Regions from separate parts of the Peribacillus sp. NPDC056705 genome, predicted to be linked through region 1. Evidence: riboswitches for the same ligand, from Rfam matches in the RefSeq annotation. Region 1 holds a riboswitch; each other region holds the start of a gene.
What was found. A riboswitch is a leader RNA that binds a small molecule or an ion and turns the genes downstream of it on or off. The one in region 1 is predicted to bind lysine.
Positions count from the first base shown of each region.

Region 2: linked by a shared signal. The riboswitch ahead of ACFRAK_RS01765 (amino acid permease) and the one ahead of dapA (4-hydroxy-tetrahydrodipicolinate synthase) in region 1 are both predicted to bind lysine.
Region 3: linked by a shared signal. The riboswitch ahead of ACFRAK_RS04265 (aspartate kinase) and the one ahead of dapA (4-hydroxy-tetrahydrodipicolinate synthase) in region 1 are both predicted to bind lysine.

Region 1 covers NZ_JBHTYI010000016.1:65-3,353, forward strand. The annotation lists gene ACFRAK_RS17935 (Lrp/AsnC family transcriptional regulator) at 33-503, shown strand; gene dapA (4-hydroxy-tetrahydrodipicolinate synthase) at 1,134-2,030, opposite strand; lysine riboswitch at 2,165-2,343, opposite strand; partial or broken gene ACFRAK_RS17945 (MFS transporter) at 2,734-3,049, opposite strand.
Region 2 covers NZ_JBHTYI010000001.1:378,649-381,937, forward strand. The annotation lists gene ACFRAK_RS01765 (amino acid permease) at 1-1,316, opposite strand, end outside; lysine riboswitch at 1,412-1,597, opposite strand; gene ACFRAK_RS01770 (LacI family DNA-binding transcriptional regulator) at 1,853-2,815, opposite strand.
Region 3 covers NZ_JBHTYI010000002.1:378,963-382,251, reverse strand. The annotation lists gene ACFRAK_RS04270 (YslB family protein) at 1-162, shown strand, start outside; gene ACFRAK_RS04265 (aspartate kinase) at 225-1,457, opposite strand; lysine riboswitch at 1,546-1,722, opposite strand; gene uvrC (excinuclease ABC subunit UvrC) at 1,784-3,289, opposite strand, start outside.

The DNA.
Region 1 (3,289 bases):
TTTTCGAACAATTGTAAAAGGAGTGACTATAAGTGGAATCTATCGTAAGCAAGGTTCTTGATAATGTTGATATTCAAATTTTAGATTTACTGCAAAAGGATGCACAAATAAGCAATACTGAGCTTGCAAAGCGTGTCAAGTTATCTCCACCAGCTATACATTCTAGGATAAAACGTTTGGAAAATGAAGGATTTATTAATGGGCAAGTAGCAATTTTAAACCAGGAGAAGCTAGGTTTTGATTTATTATGTTTTATTTTTATGAGTACGAATATACATCAAGCTGAAAAACTGGAAGTTTTGGAGAAGGCATTAGCTTCTATGTCGGAAGTATTAGAGTGCCATTGTTTAACAGGTGAGTATGATTATCTTTTAAAAGTGGCTAACAAAGATCGGCAGGAATTAGAAATATTTATTAGAAAGTTAAATAAACTAGGCATAACAAGAATTCAAACTAGCCTAGCTCTCAGAGAAATAAAATATTCAACAGTTTTACCCATATAGAAAAAAAGTCCCGTTCGTAAAAGTCACTTTTACGAGCGGTTTTTGATAGAGCAAGAGAGAGAAAAGTAGTAGAAAGCGACTTCAGGCCATGAGGTAAAAGGGGTTGGATAAAAAAACTCGTTAAAAAAATAGCCTTTATAAAAGAGAAAATAGGCTATTATTCATAATCAAGTGATATAAGTTGATATAAATCCATTTCTAAGTTGAACTATAATAATGTTCGTTCAAAATTTTGAACGTCAAAGCTATAATTACTTTATTTCTTTTGAATGTGTTAAGGAGCCATTATAGATTGAATACTATGGAACGACTCTGTCTTAATAATTACATATCAACATCACTAGAAATAATAAGCTTATGATCAATCCCCGAAATCATTGCTATAGAAAATTCGACATTTACGATTCCTACTGGATACAAAATATATTTTTCTTGAAAATGTAAATCCTCCTTTTGCCCTTAATCATAAAATCATTATATTGCTCAACTAGTTTTAGCACTGAGCCATGCAGTGATAAAAAAGCAGTACACTTCATTCGAAGTTTGCACTGCTTTTTTAAATTTCGCCCGGTTATTATGGTTTTTAATCAGAAAATCGGTATTGAAGACTCGATTAATGAATCATTAAGTTTATTTACTTAACAAAATTGCTTCTGCGTTACTCGGTTGTAGAGCTATTTGTAGTGCTCTTTTTTCTTCATCGTTTAAAGGGACCAATGGTAAGCGGACACCTCCAACATTTAACCCCCGCATATTTAATGCTGATTTTACCGGTGCTGGGCTTGGTGCAGCAAATAATGCTTTCATAATTGGAAGAAGGTCGCGATGTGCAGTGGCAGCAACTTGGACATCCCCATTTTTAAAGCTATTGATCATTTCTTGCATTTCATTGCCAATTATGTGTGAAGCAACCGAAACAATGCCTGTTCCTCCGATGGCTAAAACCGGTAATGTCAATCCATCATCGCCGCTGTACAATGTAAAATCTCTAGTTGTTTTGCTGATGATTTGTGCCATGGCATCTAGGTCACCACTTGCTTCTTTTACTGCCACAATATTGTTGATTTTTGAGAGGCTAACAATCGTCTCAACGGACATGTTCACGACACTTCGTCCTGGGATATTATAAAGCATTACCGGTAATGATGTTGAATGGGCAATAGCACTAAAGTGCTGGAATAATCCTTCTTGAGACGGCTTGTTATAGTATGGGGTAACGAGCATGATTCCGTCGACTCCTGCTGCCTCTGCTTGTTTTGTTAAGCTGATGGAAGCCCTCGTGTTATTTGAGCCAGTTCCAGCTATGACTGGAACTCTTCCATCAACAACTTCTACAACCATTTTGAACAATTCCACTTTCTCTTCTGCAGTTAATGTAGGAGACTCTCCAGTTGTACCAGCTATTACTAATCCATCAGAACCATTAGTAATTAAATAATTTACTAAAGTTCTCGTAGCATTAAAATCAACCTCATCATTATGATTAAACGGGGTAACCATTGCGGTTAAAACTTGGCCAAAATTCATAACTTCACGCCCTTTTGTATAATTTTTATAAAAATTCAGAGGTGGTTAGGGCCATTCAGGAGTAAACGCAAAATAGCAACAACGAGGATTCGCTGCTGCAGTAGAAACAATATTTATCAAAAAAATGTTTCCGCGCATAAGATAGCCCTCCATATAGTTTCCTATATGACAGTCCTGCATTTATTCAATAGCAGAACCAGCTTCAAGAACATGAGATTCTTTCCGCTTCGGCAAATTCCCCTTTCCACAATAGTCATGGGATCTCATTCTCCTCAAAATGTGTACTAATGGTCTTTGCTCCTCTATCCTCACTTCAAAAAGTATGAAGTAAGAAAATATTTAATTGACTGTAATATAACAAGGAATCCTCTTTATTGCAAGGACAATTTAGAAATGTTTTTTTAGAATACATGGATTCACCTTTTTTAGTATTATGTAATCTCAACATTGATAGTTTTATAAAACAAACTGTATGGAAAGTTTCACTCTTTTATAGTCAGTTTTACAAGTGATAGAGCTTATGAAAGTTGGTATGTATCTTATGAATACTTAGAACGATGATCAAGGTGGGGAGGACGGCATGATACAAATTTAACAAAGGGCAGCAAAGATATGAAAATCAGTGTCGTTTAGGAAGCAGAAAACGGATTGCTTCAATGTAAGTAGGATTCCATTGATTCAATTACACTATCAAAAAATTGAAAAGGATGGCCATGAATAACATCAAGCAAATGTTAACCAAACCAAAGACAAAATGATCTGTGGTCCGATAAAAACTGGTCAGAACAATTGCATGAAAGAGGAAGACAAACCGAAGATGTTCGATAGCATTATAGAAGGCAATTTTACTAGCGATTATGTTGCTGAAAATGGATATAAATCCACAGCCAAACAAGATCAAACGGATTGAACTCTTGGTGCTTTCATTCCTTTCAGGATTGGAACGGGATACGTATAACAGCATACGTATCTCCAAATCCATGAGATGGAATGATAAAAGCCATTAAGATTCGTGGGGATAACTACGTAGTTAAGGGGTAGTTCCCCTTTTACATCAAGCAAAGGCAAATCATTACTACAAGCGAAAAATTATCTTAAGTTTTCCTCCAGAAACAATTTAAGTGAACGGAATGTCTATTGGCCATAGGTATTATTTGATTTATTAATATTTAAATTACACTGAACCTATATTTTATTAATAATGCAAAGTTACTATTTTAATTGGAAAACCACATAAAAATTGAAAAATGAGGAGGATA
Region 2 (3,289 bases), on a different contig from region 1:
CTGCTGAAAGCTTGATAGCCTTGTCCGATGATAATGATAAGGCAAAGGACAAGTGCGAATATAGGCCCGAATGGGAAGCCTTTTGCCCGGAATGGTAAAGCATTCATATCAAGGCCTTGAGCTGCGTAAGCTTTGCGGAACCGATAATGGGCAATCGCGATCCCGACCCAGGTGACGAATCCTGCCATGCCTGAAGCGTTCAATAACCAGATATAAACGACGCCGTCACCGAAAAATGAAGCTAAGAATGCAACGCAGCCTACTAAAGAAGTCACGATAAGTGCATTCACGGGTACTCCTCTTTTATCTAACTTGCCTAGGAATTTCGGTGCTTTCCCATCACGTGCCAAGTCCCATAGCATACGGGTTGAAGCGTACATGCCAGAGTTACCGGCAGAGAGTACGGATGATAGAATGATCGCGTTCATGATGGATGCAGCAAATGCAAGGCCTGCCCGTTCGAATACAAGCGTGAATGGACTTACGGCAACATCTTCACTCAATAATCGTGAATCGGTAAACGGAATGATCATGCCAATTACAAAAATGGCAAGGATATAGAATAAGATGATGCGCCAGAAAACGGATCTGATCGCTTTTGGGATATTTTTTTCTGGATCCTCACTTTCACCAGCAGTCACTCCAAGCAATTCCGTTCCTTGGAATGAAAAGCCGGCAGCCATAAATACGCCCAGGATCGTAAAGAACCCACCGATAAAGGGACCTTCACCCATTGTGAAATTTGAAAATCCAATTGGGTCTTTCCCACCCATGATCCCGAGAATGATCAGGACACCCGTGATCAAGAAAATGACGACTGTCACGACTTTGATCATGGCAAACCAGAATTCTGCCTCCCCGAAACCTTTTACTGACATATAATTGATAAGAAACATAGTGATTAATGCAATGGCACTCCAGATAATTGAAGGGCTATCCGGGAACCAGAACTTCATAATTAAGACAACGGCTGCCAATTCAGCGGCAATGGTGATTGCCCAGTTATACCAGTAGTTCCAACCAATCGCAAAACCGAAAGACGGATCGACGAATTTGGATGCATAGACACGGAATGAACCGGCCACTGGCATGAACGCTGCCATTTCTGCAAGACTTGTCATTAAGTAATAAACCATGATGCCGATGACTGCGTATGCCACCAAGGCACCGCCGGGACCGGCTGAATGAATGGCACCGCCACTTGCTAAAAATAAACCTGTTCCAATCGTTCCACCTAATGAAATCATCATTAAATGACGCGCTTTCAGGCTCCTTTTCAGTTCAGTAGGGCTTGATGCTGATTGTGAATTTGACAATTGATGTTACACTCCTTTTTATTGGAAGGGAACGAAAAATAAAAAACAGCAGTCGAAAAAGATCGACGGCTGTTTATAATAAACCCGTTTATCCTTCCGAAGATAGCTCCCCACGCTTTTTTGAAAAAGCGTGACAGTGGTGTTCCTGTTCGGTAACACCGCCAGCAAGAATATACATGGAATATACCCTTACTTCGGCAATTTATCCTTTCAAACGGAGTCTTGAATTTTCCAGAATCTCGTCCGTTTTACTTTTATAAGCTGCAGCCTCTAACTCATCGGTAAATGAGGAAGTATTCAATTTTCTAAAATCGTTGCGCCAGCTTGTAAGTGACGTCAGACGATAGTTCTCATGAAATTCATGCAATCGCTAATAGATTGCTAGTAATTGAGTAAACTTTACTATATCAAAATTATAAAATAATCTCATGAATATCGCAATGATTATTTTATGTGGTTATTTTTTCCTAGTTAATGAATGATGGCGGCAAGGAAGAATTCAAATGGCGATATACCAAAATAAAGCATGGAGATCATTAAACGGTCCTTCTTTTTATAAGGGCGTAGTCCAGTTTTACATGTTTGACCAGCTCAGGATTCTCAAATAGGTCCACCGCCATTTTCCCAATCCATTCCAACGGCAGGGAAATGGTCGTGATGTCGAGCATTTCACCCAGGCTATCATTATTGAAACCGAGAATGGCCACATCCTCCGGGACCCTTATACCTGATTTCTTAGCGGTAAGAATGAAGCCAGCCGCCGTGTCATCATTCGTGATGATGATGGCTTCAGGTTTATCCATCATCGAATTCCATTCCTGAAACAATTGTTCACCGTCTTTGATGTGATAACTGCCTTCAAACAGCCATTCCTTATTGTTTATCAGTTGATGTTTACTCATGATATCGGTAAAGGCCTTTGTACGATGGGAACTATTTCTGCTCTTTTTACGGCCGAGGCTGTATCCGATTTTCTTATATCCTTTAGCAATCACGTACTCAAGGGCACAGGAGAAAGCTGCATAATGATCAATGCTGATGGATGAGAATTCAGCCTGGGCCGTATCTTCACATAAAATGATCGGTCCGTATTTTTGATATTCCAAAAGGATTTTCATTTCCGAAATCCTTGAACAAACGATAATGCCATCGAGCTGCTTCATTTGCAGCATATTAAAAGCCTCGATTTCCTTCTCTCTGTCATAATTTGTTTGAAAGATGACGATATGACAGCCAATTGCATTAGCCTGTTTAGTGATTCCGTTAACGATTGCCCCGTAATATGGGTGATTGTTGAAGGGGATGATGATGCCGATAAGATTGGTTTTACCTTTTGAAAGATGAATGGCATTTATGTTTCTCGTATAATTCAAACGATCGATGGCCTCCAAGACGCTCTTTCTTTTATCTGGGCTTACATATGGATGATCATTCAATACACGGGACACTGTTGAGACAGATACACCGGCACATTGAGCTATTTCTTTAATATTTGTCATGGTATCACCGTTTTTTCTTTTTTTATATTGTACAGTATGAAACCCATTTCAGGGCAAGAGAACAGTGTGGGGCTGCTGAAGATTTCTTCAAATAAGGTCTTGTTCTGGTATGGGTTTCATCCTTTAAGATTGTTTTAAGTCTTAGAGGAGGAGGAGACCATGATGTTTCAAACCCTAATCACCCTTTTTGTGCTTTGCGGAATTGAATTGGGATTTGCGTACTTGGCAATTTCCTTGAAAAAATGAGTGGCAATGCACATGGAATGCGTAAAATCCCGCGTTTACTCGTGAATTTTGGCACTTTACTCGTAAAATCAGCGCTATTACCCGTGAATTTCACAATGTTCGAAATAGCCCCCATAGTTTATATTCACCATTAGAACCCCACAATATAAATATAACTTCAGAGTTCGTTTCATGTACGGCATGACCGACTGTCAGGAAGCTCCCCAGTGGAGCTTCCTGACAGTTTTT
Region 3 (3,289 bases), on a different contig from region 1:
TTGGACTTACACCCTGATTGTCACTTCCAGCTTGAAGCCGGTTTCCTTGCCGAGCAGTTTTCACTGCAAAAAAAATTCCTCAGCGAATCAACGGAAGAAATCAAACGCCGCGCAAAAAAAGTGATATTCACCATCCAATGGGATCCCAGAGATCCAATCTAATTAGCCCTTAAAACAGACTTACCCTTTTTACCGGAAGTCTGTTTTTTATTGGACTCCTGCACTTAAGCTAGCACATTTGCATGCTGACCAAGTTTAAATGCTTCATGAAGGGATTCAACCGCCTTCACCATTTCCTTTTCATTGACGACAGTCGAAACTTTAATTTCCGATGTGCTGACCATTTTCACCTGGATGCCTGTATTGGCCATCACTTCAAACATCTCGGCAGCCACACCGGGGTTGGATACCATACCAGAACCGACGATGGACACTTTGGCCAACCCGCTCTCCGTTTCGACCCGGTCGAATCCCAATCGTTCTTTATTATTTTCCAGCACGATCAAGGCCGCTTCCGTATCTCCACTTTTTGTGGAAAAAGATAGATTGGTCGTATCCTCGGCTGTCATGCTTTGAATGATGATGTCCACATTGATCCGGTTTTTCGCAAGTGTCGTGAAGATTGTGGATAATGCCCCAAGTGATTGGGGCAAACCATAAATTGTGACCCTCGTAATACTGTCTTCAAAAGCAATGCCGCGTACAATTAAGTTTTCTTCCATAGTTGCTTCCTCCTCAATGATCGTTCCTGATTCTCTCTCCATGCTTGAACGGACTTCAAGCGGAATTTGATAATTTTTTGCATATTCGACAGCCCTTGGATGGAGGACGCCCGCCCCTAGGTTGGCAAGTTCCAGCATTTCATCGTAAGAAATGGATTGGAGTTTTCGCGCGCCTTTTATGTAGCGTGGATCCGTTGTGAAAACACCTGTTACATCCGTATAAATATCGCATCTATCCGCATTCAGAGCTGCAGCGATGGCAACCGCCGTCGTATCTGAACCGCCTCGCCCCAATGTAGTGATTTCCCCATTTACATCGTTCCCCTGGAAACCGGCCACGACCACTATTTTCTTCTGTTGAAGCTGAGCTTGGATCCTTGAAGCATCAATGTTTAAAATCCGGGCATTCCCATGAACGGATTCCGTTTGCATGCCAGCCTGCCAGCCAGTATACGAAATGGCTTCATGCCCTTCTTCAATCAATGCCATCGTTAACAGGGAAATCGTTACCTGTTCCCCAGTGGTCAATAGCATATCCATTTCCCTTTTGCTCGGGGTTCCGGAAATATCACGGGCCATGGAAACCAATTGGTCCGTTGTTTTCCCCATGGCTGAAACAACGACGACTACCTCATTTCCATTCTCCGCTTCCTCGATTACCCGATTGGCAACATTTTTGATTTTTTCTACGCTACCGACGGATGTTCCGCCGAATTTTTGAACGATTAATGCCATCCTCATGCACCCTCTCTACTTTTTAGGCAATAAAAAAAGCAATGAGAAATATCTCATTGCTGTGATCACATATCCAATACTGTAAACACAGTGAGATAGCTCTCCAGGGTATAAACCCTGACAATCCGCCATTTATTAAATGTCGGACCAGGAAAACAAGGTATGAGTCTTGTCTTCCTTCGGCGTCATCCCCTTTCAAAACCTTTCATGGAAGCTCATACTTCTCCAGGTCTTTACTCTTGAATTCCGCACCTCTATCAGCACTTTTAAGTTGTCTAGTTAAAAATTCCTTTTAATCATAGCATAGTGATTTATCGGTAGCAAGATTATTCTTGTAATTTTCTAACGATTCCCTCGGCTACCCCTTTTGGCATTCCAGCTTCCATGATTTCCTCGACTGTTGCCTCTTTGATCTTCTTCAATGATCCAAAATGCCTTAATAATTGCTTCCTTCGTTTTTCCCCGACTCCTGGAATATCATCAAGCTGGGAGTGAACCGCATTTTTCCCGCGTAGCTGGCGATGAAAAGTAATCGCGAACCGATGCACTTCATCCTGAATTCTTTGCAATAGGTAAAATTCCTGGCTCCGAGAATCAAGAGGTACGATTTCAAGAGGATTTCCGATCATCAATTGCGATGTCCTATGCTTTTCATCCTTAATGAGACCTGAAAGCGGAATCTCAAGGCCCAATTCATTCTCCAGAATATCCCGTACGGCTTCGACATGTCCCTTTCCGCCATCAATGATGATCAAGTCCGGTAGCGGCAGCCCTTCTTTCAATACTCGTGAATACCTTCTTCTGATCACTTCACGCATCGATTCATAATCATCAGGTCCCTGGACTGTTTTGATTTTATATTTTCGGTACTCTCTTTTTTCCGGCTTCCCATCAATGAACACGACTAAAGCGGAAACAGGGTCACTTCCCTGGATATTGGAGTTATCGAAAGCTTCAATTCGATGCGGGGTGTAGATGCCCAGTTGGTTCCCGAGGTTTTCCACCGCATTGATCGTTCTTTCTTCATCCCTTTCAATCAAAGAGAATTTTTCCTGAAGGGCGATGGAGGCATTTTTATTCGCCAATTTAAGCATGTCTTTTTTCGCCCCCCTTTTGGGGTGAATCGTTTTGACCCCAAGCAGCCCTTCGGCCATTTCGGCATCCACTGATTCAGGGAGCAAGATTTCCTTTGGTTTAAAATGGTTCGTAATCTCGTAAAACTGTCCCAGGAATGTAAGTAGTTCCTGTTCGGGTTCATCATAGACCGGAAAAAGTGAAACATCCCTTTCTATTAATTTACCCTGCCGGACAAAAAATACCTGAACACACATCCACCCTTTATCATAGGCAAAGCCAAATACATCCCTGTCGACGAAATCGGTCGTCATCATTTTTTGCTTCTCCATCGTAATATCAATGTGGGCAATCTTGTCACGGAACTCCTTGGCCCTCTCGAAATCGAGCTCTTCAGATGCCACTAGCATTTTTTCAGTCAGTTCTTTTTTTATTTCAGTATGACCGCCGTTCAAGAACCGGTTGATATCATCCACCATTTTTTTATATTCCTGTTCCTCTACTTCATATACACATGGGGCCAGGCACTGGCCAAGATGATAATAGAGACAAACGCGATCTGGTAAAGTATTGCATTTTCTTAGGGGATAGATGCGGTCGAGCAATTTTTTCGTTTCGTTAGCTGCAAATGCATTCGGATAAGGACCGAAATATTTCCCTTTGTCTTTTTTGACTTTTCGCGTAATGATTAGACGCGGGTGGCGTTCCGCAGTCAGCTTGATGAAAGGATACGTCTTATCATCCTTTAGCATGACATT